Regions from separate parts of the Providencia huaxiensis genome, predicted to be linked through region 2. Evidence: predicted binding sites of a transcription regulator. Region 2 holds the regulator's gene; each other region holds the start of a gene.
The links. Region 2 encodes PurR, which represses purine synthesis genes. Its sites were predicted from a motif close to CANGCAAACGTTTGCNTG; they were not measured.
Positions count from the first base shown of each region.

Region 1: a site for PurR is predicted at 5,857-5,874, ahead of gltS (sodium/glutamate symporter). Genes of this name have one in related genera too.
Region 3: a site for PurR is predicted at 4,751-4,768, ahead of purE (5-(carboxyamino)imidazole ribonucleotide mutase). Genes of this name have one in related genera too.

Region 1 covers NZ_CP031123.2:4,118,636-4,125,669, reverse strand. Annotated here, with positions in the region: gene spoT (bifunctional GTP diphosphokinase/guanosine-3',5'-bis pyrophosphate 3'-pyrophosphohydrolase) at 1-1,544, shown strand, start outside; gene trmH (tRNA (guanosine(18)-2'-O)-methyltransferase TrmH) at 1,567-2,280, shown strand; gene recG (ATP-dependent DNA helicase RecG) at 2,296-4,377, shown strand; gene gltS (sodium/glutamate symporter) at 4,475-5,689, opposite strand; gene CYG50_RS20830 (uracil-xanthine permease family protein) at 5,925-7,034, shown strand, end outside.
Region 2 covers NZ_CP031123.2:1,144,059-1,151,092, forward strand. Annotated here, with positions in the region: gene CYG50_RS23005 (helix-turn-helix transcriptional regulator) at 1-238, opposite strand, end outside; gene CYG50_RS23010 (hypothetical protein) at 175-660, opposite strand; gene punC (purine nucleoside transporter PunC) at 922-2,148, opposite strand; gene punR (DNA-binding transcriptional activator PunR) at 2,271-3,176, shown strand; gene purR (HTH-type transcriptional repressor PurR) at 3,186-4,211, opposite strand; gene sodB (superoxide dismutase [Fe]) at 4,654-5,232, opposite strand; gene CYG50_RS06750 (Grx4 family monothiol glutaredoxin) at 5,721-6,068, shown strand; gene rnt (ribonuclease T) at 6,171-6,815, opposite strand; gene gloA (lactoylglutathione lyase) at 6,943-7,034, opposite strand, start outside.
Region 3 covers NZ_CP031123.2:2,632,400-2,639,433, forward strand. Annotated here, with positions in the region: gene fruA (PTS fructose transporter subunit IIBC) at 1-998, shown strand, start outside; gene CYG50_RS13865 (hypothetical protein) at 1,241-1,549, opposite strand; gene cysS (cysteine--tRNA ligase) at 1,808-3,196, opposite strand; gene ppiB (peptidylprolyl isomerase B) at 3,464-3,958, shown strand; gene lpxH (UDP-2,3-diacylglucosamine diphosphatase) at 3,969-4,694, shown strand; gene purE (5-(carboxyamino)imidazole ribonucleotide mutase) at 4,850-5,365, shown strand; gene purK (5-(carboxyamino)imidazole ribonucleotide synthase) at 5,365-6,447, shown strand; gene CYG50_RS13895 (MFS transporter) at 6,564-7,034, shown strand, end outside.

The sequences.
Region 1 (7,034 bases), 1.6 Mb from region 2:
CCAACCGTTATCGTGTTATTAAAGAAGTCGTCAAAGCGGCTCGCGGTAACCGAAAAGAGATGATCCAAAAAATTCTCTCGGAAATTGACGGTAGGCTTACCGAGGCGGGTGTTCCTTGTCGCGTCAGCGGCAGAGAAAAACATCTTTATTCCATCTATCGCAAAATGCACCAAAAAGAGCAACGTTTCCACTCCATCATGGATATCTATGCTTTTAGGGTAATTGTGAAAGATGTGGATACTTGCTACCGCGTTTTAGGCCAGATGCACAGTTTATACAAACCGCGTCCGGGGCGTATTAAAGACTATATTGCTATCCCTAAAGCCAACGGCTATCAATCGCTACATACCTCACTTATTGGGCCACATGGCGTTCCTGTAGAAGTGCAAATTCGCACAGAAGACATGGACCAAATGGCTGAAATGGGGGTTGCTGCACATTGGGCCTATAAAGAGCAAGGTGAACAAGGTACAACGGCACAGGTTAGAGCTCAACGTTGGATGCAAAGCCTACTTGAGTTACAACAAAGTGCAGGTAGCTCGTTTGAATTTATTGAAAGCGTTAAGTCGGATCTATTTCCAGATGAAATCTACGTTTTCACCCCAGAAGGCCGTATTGTTGAATTACCTACGGGTGCAACACCTGTTGATTTTGCATATGCGGTACACACAGATATTGGCCATGCTTGCGTGGGGGCTCGTGTTGACCGTCAGCCTTATCCACTTTCGCAATCCCTGACGAGTGGCCAAACTGTTGAAATTATTACTGCGCCAGGTGCTCGTCCAAATGCAGCATGGCTCAATTTTGTTGTCAGCTCGAAAGCGCGAGCCAAGATCCGCCAATTATTGAAAAACTTGAAACGCGAAGATTCTATTAACTTAGGTCGCCGTTTGCTCAACCATGCACTAGGGACAGGAAATAAACTCACTGATATCCCTCAAGCCAATATTGATGCAGAATTAGCACGCATGAAGCTGCACTCTATAGACGACTTGCTTGCTGAAATTGGGTTGGGTAACGCAATGAGTGTGGTTGTCGCACGAAACCTACAAAACAATCCACAAAATGCACCTGAAGAACAAGTGTTAGTTGAAAGCCGAAATAAACTGTCTATCAAAGGTGCAGATGGCGTTTTAATCACCTTTGCAAAATGTTGTCGCCCTATTCCCGGTGACCCAATTGTTGCACATATTAGTCCTGGAAAAGGTCTGGTTATCCACCATGAATCCTGCCGAAATATCCGTGGTTATCAAAAAGAACCCGATAAATTTATGGCGGTTGAATGGGACAATGACACCGACACCGACTTTATCGCTGAAATTAAAGTGGATATGATTAACCATCAAGGCGCTTTAGCGAATTTAACCGCTGCTATTAATGACGCTAACTCAAGTATTCAAAGTATGAATACAGAAGAAAAAGATGGCCGTGTATATTGTGCCTTTATTCGCCTTACAACTAAAAACCGTGTTCAATTGGCAAATGTGATGCGGAAAATCCGTATTATGCCTGACGTTCTACGTGTTAGCCGAAACCGTAATTAACGACCATATTTAATTAATCACTATGAATGAACGCCGCTACCGCCGCATTTGCCAAATGATGGCGATGCGGCAGCCTGACCTAACTCTCTGCCTCGAAGAAATTCATAAACCGCACAATGTTTCTGCCATTGTACGCAGTGCGGATGCCGTAGGGATCCACCAAATTCATGCTATTTGGCCTGACCAACAAGTCAAACTGTCCGTATCTTCTGCAGCGGGGAGTAATAGCTGGGTTAAAATTATTTCACATACATCGACCAAAGAAGCAATTTCCCAAATAAAATCACAAAACATGCAGGTTTTGGCAACTAACTTGTCAGAACATGCCGTTGATTTTCGTGAAATTGATTATACTTTGCCAACTTGTATTATGATGGGGCAAGAGAAAACAGGGATTTCACAACAAGCCCTCGCACTGGCTGATAAACACATTATTATTCCAATGGCTGGTATGGTGCAATCTTTGAACGTTTCCGTCGCTTCTGCACTAATTTTATATGAAGCCCAAAGGCAGCGGCAACAAGCGGGGATGTACGACCGTGAACACTGCTTACTTTCACCAGATGAACAACAAGCTTGGTTATTCGAAGGTGGTTACCCTGTACTCGCTGAAGTTGCTAAACGTAAGGGGCTTCCTCGCCCATTTATCAATAGCCAAGGGCAAATTGAAGCTGATGACTCGTGGTGGGCACAAATGCAATTAACCGAAAAAATGAAAAGACGGCAGTTGGGTTAAATAGAAGGAAATAACATGAATAATGGGCTACTTGATACCATTTCACTGACCTCATTGCATGGTGTTGGTGCAAGTCAGTCAGAAAAAATGCGTAAAATCGGTTTGAACACCGTTCAAGACCTTCTTCTTCATTTCCCTTTGCGCTATGAAGACCATACTCGTTTATATCAAATAAAAGATCTCCTTCCCGGTACGACAGCAACAATCACAGGCGAAGTCCTGCAAACTAAAGTCGTCTTCGGCCGAAAAAGAATGATGACCTGCTTAATTTCCGATGGAACAGGCAACCTCACCTTACGTTTTTTCAATTTTTCAGCGGCAATGAAAAATAATTTAGCGGAAGGAAGACAGGTTACCGCCTATGGGGAAGTTCGCAGAGGAAATACAGGGCCGGAAATCATTCACCCTGAATATAAAGTATCTAAAGAAACCAGCAATATCAGCTTGCAAGAGAATTTAACACCAGTATACCCAACCACTGAAGGTGTTCGCCAAGCGACTTTACGCAAAGTCATGGAGCAAGCACTCGGGTTACTTGATAGCGGGGAAATAAAAGAATTACTTCCTGAAGAACTTAGCCGTGGAATGATAAGTTTGCCAGATGCCATTCGCTTATTACACAACCCACCACCGAATGTAGCACTGAGTGAGCTAGAAAAAGGCCATCATCCCGCACAAAAGCGGCTAGTCCTCGAAGAATTACTCGCTCACCATCTAAGCATGTTAGCTATCCGCGCAGGTAATGAACGCCTATATGCCCAGCCGTTAGTCGCAAGTGGTCAATTAAAATCTCAGTTACTTGCACAATTACCATTTTCACCAACAAACGCACAAAACCGTGTTGTTAGCGAAGTTGAAGCAGACCTCGCTAAAAACGCCCCTATGATGCGTTTGATTCAAGGGGATGTCGGGTCAGGGAAAACTCTCGTTGCAGCCTTAGCGGCCGTTTGTGCCATCGAGAATGGCAAACAAGTGGCACTGATGGCTCCCACTGAAATTCTTGCAGAGCAACATGCCAATACTTTCAAACAGTGGTTAGAACCTTTAGGCGTCAAAGTAGGTTGGCTCGCGGGTAAACAAAAGGGTAAGGCACGTCAGGCTCAGCAAGATGCCATCGCAAGTGGAGAAGTCGCGATGGTTGTTGGAACACACGCTATTTTCCAAGAGCAAGTGAGCTTTAAAGCACTAGGGCTTGTTATCATTGATGAACAACATCGCTTTGGCGTTCATCAGCGGCTCGCTCTGCGTGAAAAAGGTGAGCAGCAAGGTTACCACCCTCATCAATTAATCATGACCGCTACGCCAATCCCACGGACGCTGGCGATGACAGCGTATGCAGACTTAGATACCTCTGTCATCGATGAACTACCTCCAGGACGAACACCCGTCACCACTGTCGCCATACCGGACACTCGCCGTAACGATATTATTGAACGCGTTCGCCAAGCCTGTATTGAAGAAGGCCGCCAAGCCTATTGGGTCTGTACACTCATTGAAGACTCTGAATTATTAGAAGCGCAAGCGGCTCAAGTGACCAGCGAAGAGCTTGCACTGGCACTACCTGAATTAAAAGTAGGCTTAGTCCATGGCCGAATGAAACCTGTTGAAAAACAAAGCATTATGGCGGCTTTTAAACGAAATGAAATTCAACTGCTTGTTGCTACAACGGTCATTGAAGTCGGTGTGGATGTGCCTAATGCAAGTTTAATGATTATTGATAACCCTGAGCGCCTTGGTCTAGCTCAGTTGCACCAACTAAGAGGGCGAGTCGGCCGCGGGGCTATCGCATCTCACTGTGTATTATTGTACAAGACACCGTTAACCCATACCGCTAAACAAAGACTACAAGTATTACGGGATAGTAATGATGGCTTCGTTATCGCACAAAAAGATCTCGAAATTCGCGGGCCAGGGGAATTATTAGGCACTAGACAAACAGGAAATGCAGAATTTAAAGTCGCAGACTTGTTGCGTGACCAATATATGTTGCCAGAAGTGCAACGCCTTGCTCGCCATATTCAACAAAATTACCCTGAAAATGCACAACAACTTATTGAGCGTTGGTTACCTGAGCGAGAGCAGTACAGCCACGCTTAAGTCTTATATCTTCTTTTTATTCGTTCCCTAAAATGAAAATTGCCGTGAATATTTTCACGGCAATACCTGCTTTACTTGATTTATTATTAAATGAAGGTTAACCAGCAATCGTTGGGAATAATGGCAGCATCAGATACAGTTTAATAACTATCGCATTAACAATATCAATGAAGAATGCCCCAACCATTGGTACAACCAAGAATGCTAAGTGAGATGGACCTAATCTATCCGTAACAGCTTGCATATTCGCAATAGCTGTTGGTGTCGCACCAAGACCGAACCCACAGTGACCTGCAGCTAAGATTGCAGCGTCATAGTTTTTGCCCATCACGCGGAAAGTCACAAAAATAGCATATCCTGCCATCACACAAGCCTGTACAGCAAGAATGATAATCATTGGGATTGCAAGTGATGCTAATTCCCACAGTTTCAAGCTCATGAGTGCCATTGCTAAGAATAATGAGAGGCTCACGTTACCCATGACAGAAACAGCGCGGTCGAATACTCGGTAAAAACCAAGCAGTGATAAGCTGTTACTTAAAATTACACCAACAAAAAGTACGCAGACAAACTTAGGCAATGCGAAAGGAGTATCGGCTAATTGGCCTGCAATAAAACTTCCCACCAATAGACAAATAGCGATCAGTGCAATAGTTTCAATTAAAACCATTGAAGTGATCATGCGTCCAGATTGTGGTTTCTCAAATGCTGTTGGAACGTCTTTATCATCTTCAGCCGTTCCTGGCGTTGGAATATTACGCGTTAGAAAACGTGCAACAGGTCCACCGATTAAACCACCGAGAACAAGTCCAAATGTAGCACAAGCCATTGCAACTTCTGTTGCACTTTGGAAACCATAGTTTTCAGTGAAAATTTTCCCCCATGCCGCGCCAGTTCCATGACCACCAGATAAGGTAATTGAACCAGCTAATAGCCCCATGAGAGGGTCTAATCCCAATAATTCAGCAAGAGCAATCCCTACTGTATTTTGGACAAGCAATAAACCAACAACCACAAAAATGAAGATAAACAATGCTTTACCACCAGCCTTCAAACTAGCAAGGTTGGCATTAAGACCAATTGTGGCAAAGAATGCCAGCATCATAGGTTCTTGCAGTGATAAGTCAAAAGAAAGGCTCCAGTCAAATAATTGTTTAAGCAATAAAAGACTAAAAGCAACTAACAACCCACCTGCAACAGGTTCAGGGATTGTATATTTTTCAAGGAAAGGGACTGATTTGACCAGTTTACGCCCAAGCAATAGTACTAAAGTAGCAGCTACCAGTGTACCGTAGACATCGAGATGATACATTCACGTACCTCGTCTGTTGTTAAAATTATCAAAAACTAGTAAGACGTTAATTTCTTCCTTAAAACGCCAAAAGCAGGTTATAGGATTAGAAAAAAAAACTGTTATAAATACAAGTTAAAAGATATAAAAATGTGACAGCCTTATTTAACATTGATCAATGTTTTTTACGCGCAAACGATTGCTTTTTAATTTCGACACATTACAATGCGTTTTTTGTTGGCGAGAAATGAAGGCAATGAATACTGCGACGTCTGAAAAACAAACTACTGAAGCGACCATACAAACGCAAAGCGAACTCATCTATAAATTAGAAGACCGCCCACCGCTGCCGCAAGCCTTGTTTGCCGCTGGGCAACATCTTCTGGCGATGTTTGTTGCGGTGATTACCCCTGCGATGCTGATTTGCCAGGCATTAGGACTACCAGCTCACGACACCCAGCGCATCATTAGTATGTCTTTATTTGCCTCCGGTATTGCTTCTTTAATTCAAATTCGTGCGTGGGGCCCTATTGGGTCAGGCTTGCTTTCGATTCAAGGAACCAGTTTTAACTTTGTTGCACCTTTAATCATGGGTGGTGTTGCACTTAAGCAAGGTGGCGCTGATATTCCGTCGATGATGGCAGCCTTATTCGGCACATTGCTAGTTGCGGCACTCACCGAAGTGATTCTTTCTCGATTCTTACATCTAGCCCGTCGAGTCATTACACCACTAGTTTCAGGTGTTGTTGTCATGATTATCGGCCTATCCTTGATTCAAGTCGGGTTAACATCCATTGGCGGTGGCTATGGTGCAATTAGTGACAACACTTTTGGTTCCCCTGATTATTTGATTTTAGCTGGGGTTGTTTTAGCGGTTATTATTTTACTTAATCGGCAGAAAAACCCTTACTTACGTGTCGCATCTTTAGTCATTGCTATGGCTGTTGGCTATATTGCTGCTTGGTGGATGGACATGTTGCCAAATGCGCAACCAATGGAAGCCAACCAGCCAATTATTACTGTCCCTGAGCCTTTCTATTATGGCTTATCCTTCGACTGGAACCTGTTGATACCATTAATTCTCATTTTTATGGTGACTTCCTTAGAAACGATAGGTGATATTACCGCCACTTCTGATGTATCTGAGCAACCTGTTCGTGGCCCTTTATACATGAAACGTATAAAAGGTGGCGTACTTGCTAATGGGTTGAACTCAATGGTTTCTGCGGTATTTAATACTTTCCCTAACTCTTGCTTTGGGCAAAACAACGGTGTTATCCAATTAACAGGGGTGGCAAGTCGCTATGTCGGCTACATTGTCGCTTTAATGTTAGTGTTATTAGGGTTGTTCCCTGCGGTTGCAGGC
Region 2 (7,034 bases):
TATCTGGTTCTACTACCATACTTTTTAAAACGTGCTCTAAGCGGCAATTGATCTGGTATCTTTTTGGCGTAATACCGTATTCTTTTAAAAACTCTTTTTGAATGACTCGGAGGTGTAAACCTGTCTCTTCGGCAATTTCAGTGATTTTTTTAGTTGGGTTACGATATAGCAACTCTAAAATTTCATCTGTGAAATGAGACTTTTTCTTGGCTTTTGTCCTATTAAAGCAATCCAACAACTCTTGAATGAAGAATTAGCTAAAGCTTCAAACCAACGGTCTTTCCATATGTCATTCAGAGCGATGGGGTCATCAGTATAATTTAGTGTTCTTTGAGGCAGAAGAAAACGCAATGCATCATGACGAATACGTAATACCATGACTTTTGAATCATTAGGGCTAGCGGTAAATGTATTGACTCTAGGAATAATGAGTTGATAAGGGTCTACGACTGAGTTGCTTTCAGTTGTCATCTGAAATGTATCTGATGAAACCCAGATTTCAGCACCCGTTCCAGGAAAAATTTTAATTGCCTCTGTAAACTCTTTGATTATTAAAATAGAGCTAACAAAGGATTTTAATTCATCTGGTGGATAATACTGTTTTAACATCATTCTTGAGCACTCATTATTTAATGTCGCAATGATAACGTTTTTTAACAAAAAAATTAACCATGAAATATCTATATCTTAGTAGATAACAAAATAAAAGCCTTATTTATTAGTGAAATCCGCTTTGAATAAAGAAACGTGATAAGAAAGTTCAGGTTTTGTGAGCTAAGAATAATGGGCGATATAGAAAAATACTTAATAAGTATTACGGTATAGTCACAAGTGCTATACACTGGAAGACGTTTTTCTTGAATTTATTAAATAACAATCATGCCGATAAAATACGGCATGATTGATTCGATAAACTACATTTTATGAATTCGCCTGGCAGTCGACCTGCTCAAGAGTTTGACTGTTTTTTTTGTCACAGCGTTGCATAAAATAACCAATAGCCATTGGGATAATTGTAACTGCCATTACACCAGTTGTGGCTAACAATGGGTCGAAGGGCAGGGCAGAAACAAGCAGGCTTGCTAAAAAACATAGGCCTAACTGTAAAGCATTTTGCAACGCAGCTGCTTTACCACTCGCACTAGGAAATGTATTTAGTGCTTTGGATACTGCAATAGGGTAAGAGGCCCCGTTCATTGCCGCCATAAAGCAGAATGGGATCAATATCATGGTTAATGATGGCGTGGTATAGATGGCCATGATGAATAAAATAGACATGCTTACCGCGTAACCAATCAGTAACAATGGAAATAACGCTTCTGCACGAATTTTTGCTAATAAAATACGGCAGCCATATCCACCAACAATAAAGGCTAAAGTTTGTGGAATATAACTCAGACCAATATCAGCAGGGTTGAACCCCATGTTACGTAAGATAAAAGGTGACCCTGTTAACCAAGCGAAGAAACCCGCACTACAGGATGCATAAACCAGCACGTTACCGCTGAAAACAGGGGAACTGAGTAAGTTTGAGAAAGAAATCTTAGCCTGCGGTTGGCTGTCATCAGTGATTGTTTTAACTGAGACATTTTTCAAAAAGAGTGTTGGTAATAAAAGTAATATGCCCACAGCCATTAGGATCAGGAAAATTGCTTCCCATGTTTGGTGCTCTAGAACCCATGCACCTAATAATGGCGCTAAAGCAGGGGATAGCGCGACTAGCGGCATAATAGAAGCAAAGACTTTTTGGGTATTTGCTTCATCATAGCGGTCGATAACAAGCGCTTGCCATAAAACCGCAGCGGAGCAGACACCAACAGCCTGTAAAAAACGTAGAGTTAACAGCTGTGTTGCGGTTTCTACCCAATAAATGGCTAAGCTACTTATAATGAAAATAGTTAAGCCCACAATGAGCACAGGCTTACGGCCAAGTTTGTCTGATAATGGCCCCCACAACAGTTGAGCGAAGGCAAAACCAGCTAAAAATATACTGAGAGAAGCACTGATAGCGCCTTCAGATGTATGCAAGGTGTTTTGCATAGCACCAAATGCAGGTAAATACATATCAATGGCTAAAAACCCTAGCATGCTAAGTCCTGCAAGGTAAACCATAAAACCAGGGGAATTTTTTTTCACAGTATTCGACATAATTATTACTTATCTGATATTTAAAAAAATGTTAATGATGGCTCCATTGTATAGGCTATTTTTTTAGGTTGTGAAACGGTAATATTTGGATCTTGCTATCAAAATTTTTGAAAGGAGAAGTTATGTGGTCTGCACATGCACTCGAAGTGATTGATGCAGTTGCTCGAACTGGGAGCTTTAGTGGTGCTGCTGAAGAATTGCACCGTGTACCTTCTGCAATCAGTTATACCGTAAAGCAAGTTGAAGAATGGCTTGCGGTTCCTCTATTTGAACGCCGACATCGTGATGTTGTTCTGACAGAAGCAGGAGCGATATTTATTAAGGAAAGCCGTTCTGTTATCAAAAAAATGACAGATACCCGGCATCAGTGCCAGCAAGTTGCAAATGGCTGGCGCGGGCAATTTAGTATTGCCGTTGATTGCATTGTTAAACCTCAAAGGACGGAACAGTTAATTATTGATTTTTATCGTCATTTTCCTGATATTGAACTTTTTATTCATCCAGAAGTGTTTAATGGAGTGTGGGATGCACTGGCTGACGGGCGCGTAGATGTTGCGATTGGTGCGACTCGAGCGTCCCCGATAGGTGAAAGATACAGTTTCCGTGATATGGGGTTTATGCCGTGGATGTGTGTCGCAAGCCCGGAACATCCATTAGCAAAAATAGGTGAAAAACTGACTGATGACCAAATGAGAGAGTATCCGAGCTTGTGCCTTGAAGATACCTCTCGTAACCTTCCCAAGCGTGATACTTGGGCACTTGATAACCAACGTCGGCTTGTCGTGCCTTACTGGGAAAATGGTCTAGCTTGTTTAGTTAACGGGTTATGCGTTGGAATGGTACCTGAGCATCGAGCAGCTCCGCTTTGTGAAAAAGGCCAATTAGTTGAGCTAGCATTAGCCCAGCCATTTCCACCCAGTCCTTGCTGTTTAACTTGGGTGGAAAATAACACATCACCCGCGCTCCGTTGGTTATTAGATTACCTTGGCGATAACGAAACGCTCAACGCAGAGTGGCTTTCAACTTAACTATTTGTCTTATCGACGGTAATCGATAAATGGACCGTCAGCGACAGAACGACGTTCTACAAGGCGAGGGTGGACTTCAATTGTTTGAGCATCTTCGCGCTTATTTACGATACGATCGAGCAGCATAGTGAAGGCCATTTGGCCTAAACGCTCTTTTGGTTGGTGGATAGTGGTCAATGCTGGGGTAAAATAGCGCGCATTTCGTACATTATCATAACCAATGATTGAAATGTCTTGTGGAACACGTAGCCCCATTTCATCAGCCGCACAAATGGCCCCCATCGCCATGATATCGCCGCCACAAAATACCGCGGTAGGGCGTTGTTTATGGCTTAAAATTTGCATCATTGCTTTATAACCAGACTCAGGTTCGAAATCACCTTGCACTATCCACTGGTCTCTCAGTGTGATCTTTGCCTCTTCCATTGCTTTTTGGAAGCCTGTTAAGCGGCCGATACCGGTGTTTCTTTCGAGCGAACCTGGGATCACACCAATATCACGGTGCCCACGATCAATTAAATAGCGGCCTGCAAGGTACCCACCATGGAATGAATTATCAATAATACTGTCTGTAAAATCACCTCGGGAGGTTCCCCAATCCATCACCACCATTGGGATATTGCGATAATCTTCAAGCATACTAATTAACGTATCTGGATATTCAGAACACATCACGAGTAGGCCATCAACGCGCTTTTGCGCTAACATTTGCAAATACGCTTTTTGTTTTCCCAAATTATTATGGGAATTACAAAGTATAAGCGTGTAACCTTTTTCATAACAACTATTTTCAACTGATTCAATGACTTCCGCAAAGTAAGGTGCTTCACTTGAGGTTGCGAGTAAACCAATCGACTTTGTATGATTAACTTTTAAACTACGGGCAACTGCACTCGGTGAATAATTGAGCTCTTTAATCGCAGCCCAGACCGCTGTCTTAGTATCATCGGCCACAAAGCGCGTTTTATTAATAACATGGGATACAGTCGTGGTAGATACGCCAGCGCGTTTCGCCACATCTTTAATCGTTGCCATGGGGAAAAAAAACTCCTGACCAATAACCGGTCTCAATAAGAATTCTTGTTAAAAAATTACCTGCATATTGATGCATTGATCCTTTGCTGGCAATAATTTAGCGATTTGTTGTCGATTTTGTCTGATCTAGCGCAAAAACGAAAGAAATAATTGATGTTATAACATGTGATATAGACACTAGTTTTACTTTTTTGGATATGTATACTTAATAACCTTAATTATTGCATGGTTATTTGTTAATTCAATTACATTAGAATGAGAGGAACTCATGGATACAGATGTTAAATATGGATTGCTTGCTGCATTGGGCTCATTAGCAATGATTATCTTTCTTGCTGCACATATTTTCTGATTTTATTTCAGCCTCAAGTAGGGTGAAATAAAAGGGCGAGTGTATCTCGCCCTTGTCTATTTATGCTTTGTTTCAATACTTGCTAGGTGACTATGCTAAGTTTTCTTCCACAAATTTCCAGTTAACCAGTGCCCAGAAGTTTTCTAAGTATTTAGGGCGGGCGTTGCGGTAATCGATATAGTAAGCATGCTCCCAAATATCAACGGTTAACACGGGTTTATCATCACCAGAAATTGGGGTCGCAGCATTCGATGTATTTACGATTGCAAGGCTACCATCTGCTTTTTTCACTAACCAAGTCCATCCAGCACCGAAGTTTTTGGTTGCTGCATCAGTAAACTGAGCTTTAAATTCAGCAAAAGAACCGAATGCTTTATTAATAGCTTCCGCAACTTTTCCTGTCGGCTCGCCACCAGCGTTTGGCGCTAAGCAATTCCAATAGAAAGTGTGGTTCCAAACTTGTGCCGCGTTGTTAAAAACCCCTGCTTCAGAAGTTTTGATTATTTCTTCTAAAGATTTTCCTTCAAAGTTAGTACCTTTGATGAGGTTATTTAAGTTAACAACGTATGTGTTGTGGTGTTTACCATAGTGATATTCTAAGGTTTCTGCAGAGATATAAGGTTCTAAAGCATCTTTTGCATACGGTAAAGCGGGTAGTTCAAATGACATTGCGTACTCCTTGATTGCTTTTATATCAAAATACTCAGGGTGTTTGCTCTTAAAGTGAGCGAAATAATATGTCACAGCTTATCATTAGAGTTTCGCCTATTGGCGATATGATACTTAATATATTAATGATAGCACGATCAACCTTACAAAGGTAAGGTAATGAGACGACTAAGATGCTAACAGATAAATAGAGAAATTACAGATAAAAATCATATAGATATTGTAGGTGAGGAACCTAAGCACATTAAATTTCAGTTCTTACTTAGAAATAGCTACTTGTTTGACTTAGGTAAAGAGAAGATAGAAAAGGTGCCTTTTTACTTTTTGGGATGCTATAGTAATGCCCCTATAAAACTGGCATATTGTATGAAACAATTCAGTTTCTTATTATATCAGTCAATCAGTCAATGTATTTTGTTAAGTTGCGGTAGACTCTCAGTTACCGGCTGACTGCAAAACCTGCATCTTTGTTTTAAGGAAGTTAAAAAATGACAACTATTGAAAGAATTGAGCGCCAAATTAAAGAAAACCCAATTTTATTATATATGAAAGGCTCTCCTAAACTTCCGAGCTGTGGTTTTTCTGCTCAGGCAGTACAAGCTCTGTCTTCTTGTGGTGAACGTTTTGCCTATGTTGATATCTTACAAAATCCAGATATTCGTGCGGAATTACCAAAATATGCAAATTGGCCAACTTTCCCTCAACTGTGGGTTGATGGTGAGCTGGTCGGTGGCTGTGATATCATCATGGAAATGTTCCAGCGTGGTGAGCTTCAATCTCTAATTAAAGAAACGGCTGATAAATACCGTTCAGCAGATGAAGCTAGTGCAGACTGAATTAAGCCATAATTAAAAGACTGAAAAACCGTATTTGGTGAAAGCATTGATGACTTTCTACTAAACACGGTTTTTTTTATGTCATGACTATTGATAAAAAGATTATTGAGAGTCTTCAATAATTGGCCAACCACCCAATTTCTTCCACTTATTAACAATTTCGCAAAATAGCAGAGCCGTTCGATTCGTATCATACAACGCGCCATGAGCTTGTTTGCCATCAAATGGGATACCTGCGGAAACACACGCTTTTGCCAAAATGGTTTGACCAAATACTAAGCCACTTAATGCCGCTGTATCAAAGGTTGCAAATGGATGGAAAGGATTACGTTTTAAACCTGCTCGTTCGGCAGCATTCATGACAAAGCTGTGATCAAAATTTGCGTTATGAGCGACAATAATTGCGCGATTACAATCTGTATTTTTCATGCCCTTGCGGATGACTTTGAATATCGCATGAAGAGCCTCATATTCGCTAACAGCACCGCGTAGAGGGTTAGTTGGATCAATTCCTGTGAAGGCAAGAGCGGATGGCTCAAGATTTGCGCCTTCAAAAGGTTCTACATGAAAATGTAATGTTTCATCCATGGAGAGCCAGCCGTCTTTGTCCATTTTTAAGGTGATGGCAGCAATTTCTAACAGGCCGTCAGTTTTTGCATTAAACCCACCTGTTTCAACATCAATAACGACAGGATAGTATCCCCTGAAGCGGTTCACTAGGGCATTTGGATTGTTTTTTTCAGACATTAGGACTTTCAGTTTTAGTTTTCTGGTTGGGTGACATTATGCCAAAACCAGTAAAAATTTGCAGGTAAACGGTGATAAAAGTTTAGGCGATGAGTTAGGCGCCTAAACTTTTAAATTATATCGCTAATTAATGGCCTAGGCCTTTACTTGCGCTTTTGTTTTCGATCAGCTCAATTTTATAGCCATCTGGATCTTCGACAAATGCAATCACAGTTGTTC
Region 3 (7,034 bases), 1.5 Mb from region 2:
ACATGCTCCCTATGGTTGTCGCTGGGGGATTATGTACTGCGCTTTCATTTGCTTTTGGTTTAGACGCATCCAATGTCGAAGGCTCTCTGGCTTGGGCACTTAGCCTAATTGGCGGACAAACAGCCCTTGCATTAATGGTGCCTGTACTATCGGGTTATATCGCCTATTCCATTGCTGACAGAACGGGGTTAACCCCAGGTTTGGTCGGCGGGGTACTTGCAACCACTTTAGGTGCAGGGTTCTTAGGTGGGATCATTTCTGGTTTTCTTGCCGGTTATAGTGCTCACTTTATTAGTACCCGATTAAAATTGCCGCAAACTATGGAAGCGTTAAAGCCAATTCTAATCGTACCGCTCATTTCCACTTTATTCACGGGTTTAGCGATGATCTATGTCATTGGCCACCCTGTAGCGTGGTTAATGGATTGGCTAACTAACTGGTTAAATACCATGGGAACCACTAATGCGGTGATCTTAGGCGCAATTCTAGGGGCGATGATGTGTACGGATATGGGAGGCCCAGTCAATAAAGCCGCATATGCCTTTGGTGTCGGTCTATTAAGTTCACAAACCTATGCGCCAATGGCAGCAATTATGGCGGCAGGAATGGTGCCACCTCTGGCAATGGGCGTTGCAACACTATTAGCACGACATAAGTTTGTACCTGCTGAACGCGAAGCGGGTAAAGCCTCTTTTGTTCTCGGTTTATGTTTTATTTCAGAAGGTGCGATCCCATTTGCGGCCAAAGACCCGATTCGTGTTCTCCCTACTTGCATTATTGGTGGCGCAATAACAGGGGCGCTATCCATGTATTTTGGTATTCAGCTAATGGCACCTCACGGTGGTTTATTTGTGCTGTTAATACCCGGAGCTATTAATCATGTATTGATGTATTTATTCGCGATAGTGGCTGGTACGGTGGTTTCAGGTGTGCTTTATGCCATTGTCAAAAAAGCGACACCTAAAGAAGCCCAACAAGAAATGGCGAGTATCGCTTAATCACACAACTTTAAGTTCCATTCCTAGTCCCTGTTGGTAGTCTTATTCCCCCCCTTAATTGGGGGGCTTTTTATCCAATGAGAAAAAGATAATATTATTACTCGAAGGCCTTTCTATTGGTTCAATATAACTATGCTGATATGAATCTAAACTTAAATTTTCTCGGTTTCTGATTACTGTTAGACATTTTATGAGTGGAGGCCTGTTAGGAGCATTAAGAGACAATGAAGCATCTTCTATCTTTATATTTTTAATTGTTTTTTGTCTATATTCGGAATAACTTTGGGGGCGGAGTTATCGACTTTACCAATATAACTAATAAAAGTTCGTTCTAGTGGTACAACCCTTTGAGAAGGTTTGAAAAAGTTTCGGAGTTTTTGAGTAAACCTCGTAATCGGCTGACTAATTTTATTTTTTATTCCTTTTATGCATCTAGCGATATTTTTGGATGCATTACTTGGAACTTTATGATCTTTCATATAGTTATTGATTAAATTCTCATCAGTACACCCACCTGATTTTACAGAACTTTGACTCGTCTTAATTACCATAATTACCCTTACTCAAACTTTAATTGATGAAAATATATTCTATGTGCATCAATTCTTTGGTAAATAAATAATTATTTCTTTCAATTTTAGCTAACAAAATAAAAACGGTTAGATACCAATACCTAACCGTTTGAATATATGAAAATTTATTTTTAAATCAATCAGTACTTAAAATGATAACTTGGGGAGCATACAAAAGTATGTGACCCAAGTAGCCAAGTGATGGCAACACCGCCACAGCGCGAAATATGACGCGTATTATTTGCGACGCCAAGTGGTCCCCTGTGCCCCATCCTCAAGCACAATCCCCATGGCAGTAAGTTCATCACGAGCCGCATCCGCTTGTGCCCAATCTTTATTCTTACGTGCATCTAGGCGTTGTTGAATTAATGCCTCAATTTTTGCCACTTCCGCATCATCTTCAGTTTGTGCACCGCCTTTTAAAAAGACTTCAGGGTCTTGTTCTAATAAACCCAGCACGCTTGCTAACTCACGCAATTGTGCAGCCATACCATTTGCTGCTGACATATCTTCTGATTTCAGGCGGTTAACTTCACGAACCATGTCAAATAATACCGAATAGGCTTCAGGTGTATTAAAGTCATCATTCATCGCTTCAATGAAACGTGCTTTAAACTCGTCACCACCTGCAGGCACAGCTGACTTATCCGTACCACGCAACGCAGTGTACATGCGCTCAAGCGCAGTACGTGCCTGTTTCAAGTTCTCTTCTGTGTAATTCAGTTGGCTACGGTAATGGCCTGATAACAGAAAATAACGCACCGTTTCTGCATCGTAATACTCAAGCACATCACGGATAGTAAAGAAGTTATTGAGAGATTTAGACATTTTCTCTCTGTCTACCATGACCATACCGGAGTGCATCCAGTAGTTCACATATGGGCCATCATGGGCACAGGTAGATTGCGCAATTTCATTTTCATGGTGAGGAAACATTAAATCAGAGCCGCCACCGTGAATATCAAAATGGTTGCCTAACGTTTTGCTGTTCATGGCCGAACATTCAATGTGCCAACCTGGACGGCCTAAGCCCCATGGGGATCTCCAGCTTGGTTCGCCTTCTTTAGACATTTTCCACAAGACGAAGTCCATTGGATTACGTTTTACATCAGCAACTTCGACGCGAGCACCTGCTTGCAGCTGTTCTAAATCTTGACGCGATAACAGTCCATAATTTGGATCGGTTTTGACTTCAAACATCACATCGCCATTCGCAGCAACATAGGCATGACCACGCTCTATCAAGCTTTGGGTTAATTCAATAATTTCACCAATATGACGTGTTGCGCGTGGTTCGCTATCAGGACGTAAAATATTTAACGCATCGAAATCTTTATGCATTTCAGCCAACATACGCGTTGTTAGCTCTTCGACACTTTCATTATTTTCTGCCGCACGTTTAATGATTTTATCGTCAATATCGGTGACGTTGCGTACATAATTTAAGTCATAACCCAAATAACGTAAATAGCGGCTAATTGCATCAAACGCCACAAATGTACGGCCATGGCCGATATGACACAAGTCGTAGATAGTGATGCCACACACATACATCCCAATCTTCCCTGCTTGGATGGGCTTAAACTCTTCTTTTTGACGACTTTGTGTATTAAAAATTTGTAGCATCTGAACTTTTCCATTTATTTGAAAAATGATTATCGATTTCTACCGATAAAATATCATGTTATTGAACCCCGATCACCTTAAGAATGCAAGGGTTTACCCCGCTTCCTTTTCAGTTTATTGATTAGGTTTAATACACATCTATTATGCTATAAACGGCCGACTAAGCTTCCTTCCGCTTCAAGTCAGGTTTTATCTGTGATATAAACGTGCTGATCTCAACGCTTTCGCAAGTTAGCGCACAAAAAACAATTATTCAGGATAGCTATTATGGTTACATTTCATACCAATCACGGTGACATTGTTATCAAAACGTTTGACGATAAAGCCCCCGTTACTGTCGGAAATTTTTTAACTTACTGCCGTGAAGGTTTTTACAATAATACCATTTTCCATCGTGTTATTAATGGCTTCATGATCCAAGGCGGTGGTTTTGAGCCAGGCATGGAACAAAAAAACACTAAAGCACCTATCAAAAATGAAGCTAACAACGGTCTAAAAAATACCCGTGGTACTTTAGCGATGGCTCGTACTAACGACCCGCATTCTGCAACAGCACAATTTTTCATCAACGTTGCTGACAACGACTTCTTAAACTTCCGTTCAGAACGCCCTGATGGCTGGGGTTACTGCGTGTTTGCTGAAGTGGTTGAAGGTATGGACGTTGTTGACAAAATCAAAGGTGTCTCAACAGGTCGTAGCGGCTTCCACCAAGACGTTCCACGCGAAGACGTCATCATTGAAAAAGTGACGGTCAGCGAGTAAACCTGAACGCATGTCCACTTACATCATTGCAGATTTGCATTTGAGTGAAGATGAACCGGCGATCACCGCCGGTTTTATTAATTTTATTCAACAGCAAGCCATCCATGCCGAAAGCCTATATATTCTCGGTGATTTTTTTAATTATTGGGTGGGCGATGATGATGCCAATCCGCTGCATCAGCTAGTTGCCAATGAATTGAAACAGCTCACAGAACGCGGCATTCCCTGCTATTTCATTCATGGAAATCGAGATTTTTTAATTGGTAAACGCTATGCGAAACAGTGTGGCATGACCATACTCCCACAAGAAACATTGCTCGAACTTTATGATAAGCGCATTTTAATTCTGCATGGTGATACTTTATGCACAGATGATGCCGCCTATCAAAATTACCGTAAAAAAGTTCACACGCCTTGGATCCAACGAGTGTTTTTACTACTCCCGCTCTTCATACGTCGCCGTATCGCACAAAAAATGCGGCAAAATAGCCAATATGCAAGCAGCATGAAAGCCGAGTCGATTATGGACGTCAATTCACAAGCCGTTATTGATGCATTACAAAGGCACCAAGCGCAATGGATGATCCATGGTCATACTCACCGGCCTGCCATTCATGAGATAAATATTGGTGGTAAATTGCATTATCGAGGTGTATTAGGTGCGTGGCACCACGAAGGTTCAGCCTTTGTGATTAACGAGCAAGGCATTGAACTAACTTTCTTTCCCTTTGAGTAATTTTGCCTGACTAACCATTTTCAATATCTCCCACAACTGTTTGCTTATTTATTAATCACGCAAACGTTTTCCTTGCTGCTTTACCATGATATGATCAAGACAATTCAATTTCCCACCTCAGGGTGATGTTTTTTTTCAATACAGGAAAGCACCAAATGACTGCCCAAGTTCCTGCTCAATCTGCGGCAAAAATCGCCATTGTTATGGGTTCGAAAAGTGATTGGACGACCATGCAGCACGCAGCTGATGTATTAACAGAACTCCAAATCCCTTTTCATGTCGAAATCGTCTCTGCGCACCGAACACCAGATAAACTATTTTCTTTTGCTGAAACCGCCAAAGAGAACGGATTTGATGTGATTATCGCGGGCGCGGGTGGTGCCGCACATCTACCAGGAATGATTGCCGCTAAAACATTAGTCCCTGTTTTTGGTGTTCCGGTACAAAGCACTGCATTGAGTGGTGTTGATAGCTTATATTCTATCGTGCAAATGCCTAAAGGCATTCCTGTTGGTACGCTAGCCATCGGTAAAGCAGGCTCAGCAAACGCAGCGCTGTTAGCCGCGCAAGTATTAGCGATAAGTGATACTGCTATTTTCAATCGCCTCATTGCATGGCGAGAAGCACAAACCAATGATGTGTTAAACAACCCAGACCCGAGGAACGCCTAATGAAACCCGTTTGCGTGCTTGGTAATGGCCAATTAGGCCGTATGCTACGCCAAGCTGGCGAGCCATTAGGCATTGCCGTTTTTCCTGTTGGTCTTGATGCAGAGCCCGAAGCGGTTCCTTATCAACAAAGCGTCATCACCGCGGAAATTGAACGCTGGCCGGAAACCCCGCTAACCAAAGAATTAGCTCGCCATAATGCCTTTATTAACCGTGATATTTTTCCACGTTTAGCGGATAGGTTTCCACAAAAAAGCTTATTTGATAGTTTGCAACTTTCCACTGCACCTTGGGCTCTATTAGAAACCCCCGAACAATGGCCTGAATTATTTGCCAAACTCGGTGATTTTCTCATTGTAAAACGCAGAACTGGCGGCTATGACGGGCGTGGTCAATGGCGTGTTCGCCCTGGTGATGAAAAAGACTTACCCGCTGAAATTTACGGTGAATGTATCGTTGAGCAAGGTATTCCCTTTGACGCCGAAGTCTCTGTCATTGGTGCCCGAAACGCAGCGGGAAAATCCGTTTTTTACCCGATAACCCATAATTTGCACCAAGAAGGCATTTTACGTACAAGCGTAGCTTTCCCTAAGTCGACTAACCCGCAGCAGGAACAAGCTCAAGCCATGCTTAGCGCTGTCATGGATGAGTTAGGCTATATCGGTGTAATGGCAATGGAATGTTTTGTCGTGGGTGATAACCTACTGATTAACGAGATTGCGCCTCGAGTACACAATAGCGGCCACTGGACACAAAATGGCGCATCCATTAGCCAATTTGAGCTGCATTTACGTGCCATATTAGACCTACCAATGCCGTCACCTGAAGTGTATAGCCCTGCTGTTATGGTCAATTTAATCGGTACTGATGTAAATATAGACTGGCTGAGCTTACCCCTCGTTCACCTTCACTGGTATGAGAAAGAGGTGCGCCCTGCTCGTAAAGTTGGCCATTTAAACCTTTCTCATAGTGACCACAACCAGTTATCTGCAACACTTAACGCATTGGCTTCACTTTTGCCAAATGAGTACAAAAGTGGCATTGAGTGGGCAAATGCAAAATTAGACTGGTACTCTCATCAATAAATAGGGAAAATAGCCCTATTCGATGCCCGAAACTATTTTCGGGCATTATGCTATTTTCGCCGTCATCCAGAAAACAAATATCCTGATTTAAGGTGTGCGGCATTACTGGAGTCAATATGTCCTCGCAGACTTTTAGTCCGTTTTATCAGTGGTGCATTCTTGTTCTGTTAGGACTTGTTTATTTTTTAGCCACCGCGACAACCTTTACCTCTCTTGGCGTGGTCTTGCCTGAAATGATAAGTGAGCTCAAATGGAGCTGGAGCGAAGCTGGGTTTGGCTTTACGCTACTGGGCTTAACTTGTGGACTTGCGAGTTTCCTCCCTTCTTTATTGATCCGTAAAGTCGGTGTACGGGCTACTTTATTGCTAGGTACCAGTGTCTTTGTTGCGGGCTTTTATAGTCTTTACTCCACCCAAGCCATTAGCACCTATTTTTTAGGTACCGCATTAATTGGTGTTGGTTTCACCTTACTCGCCACCGTCCCGGGGACTTACGTACTTTCGCGGCTATTTGAAAAACAATCCCTTGCCTTTGGGTTATATTTCACCATCGGGGGCTTGGGGGGTGTTGCAGGCCCTTGGATTTAC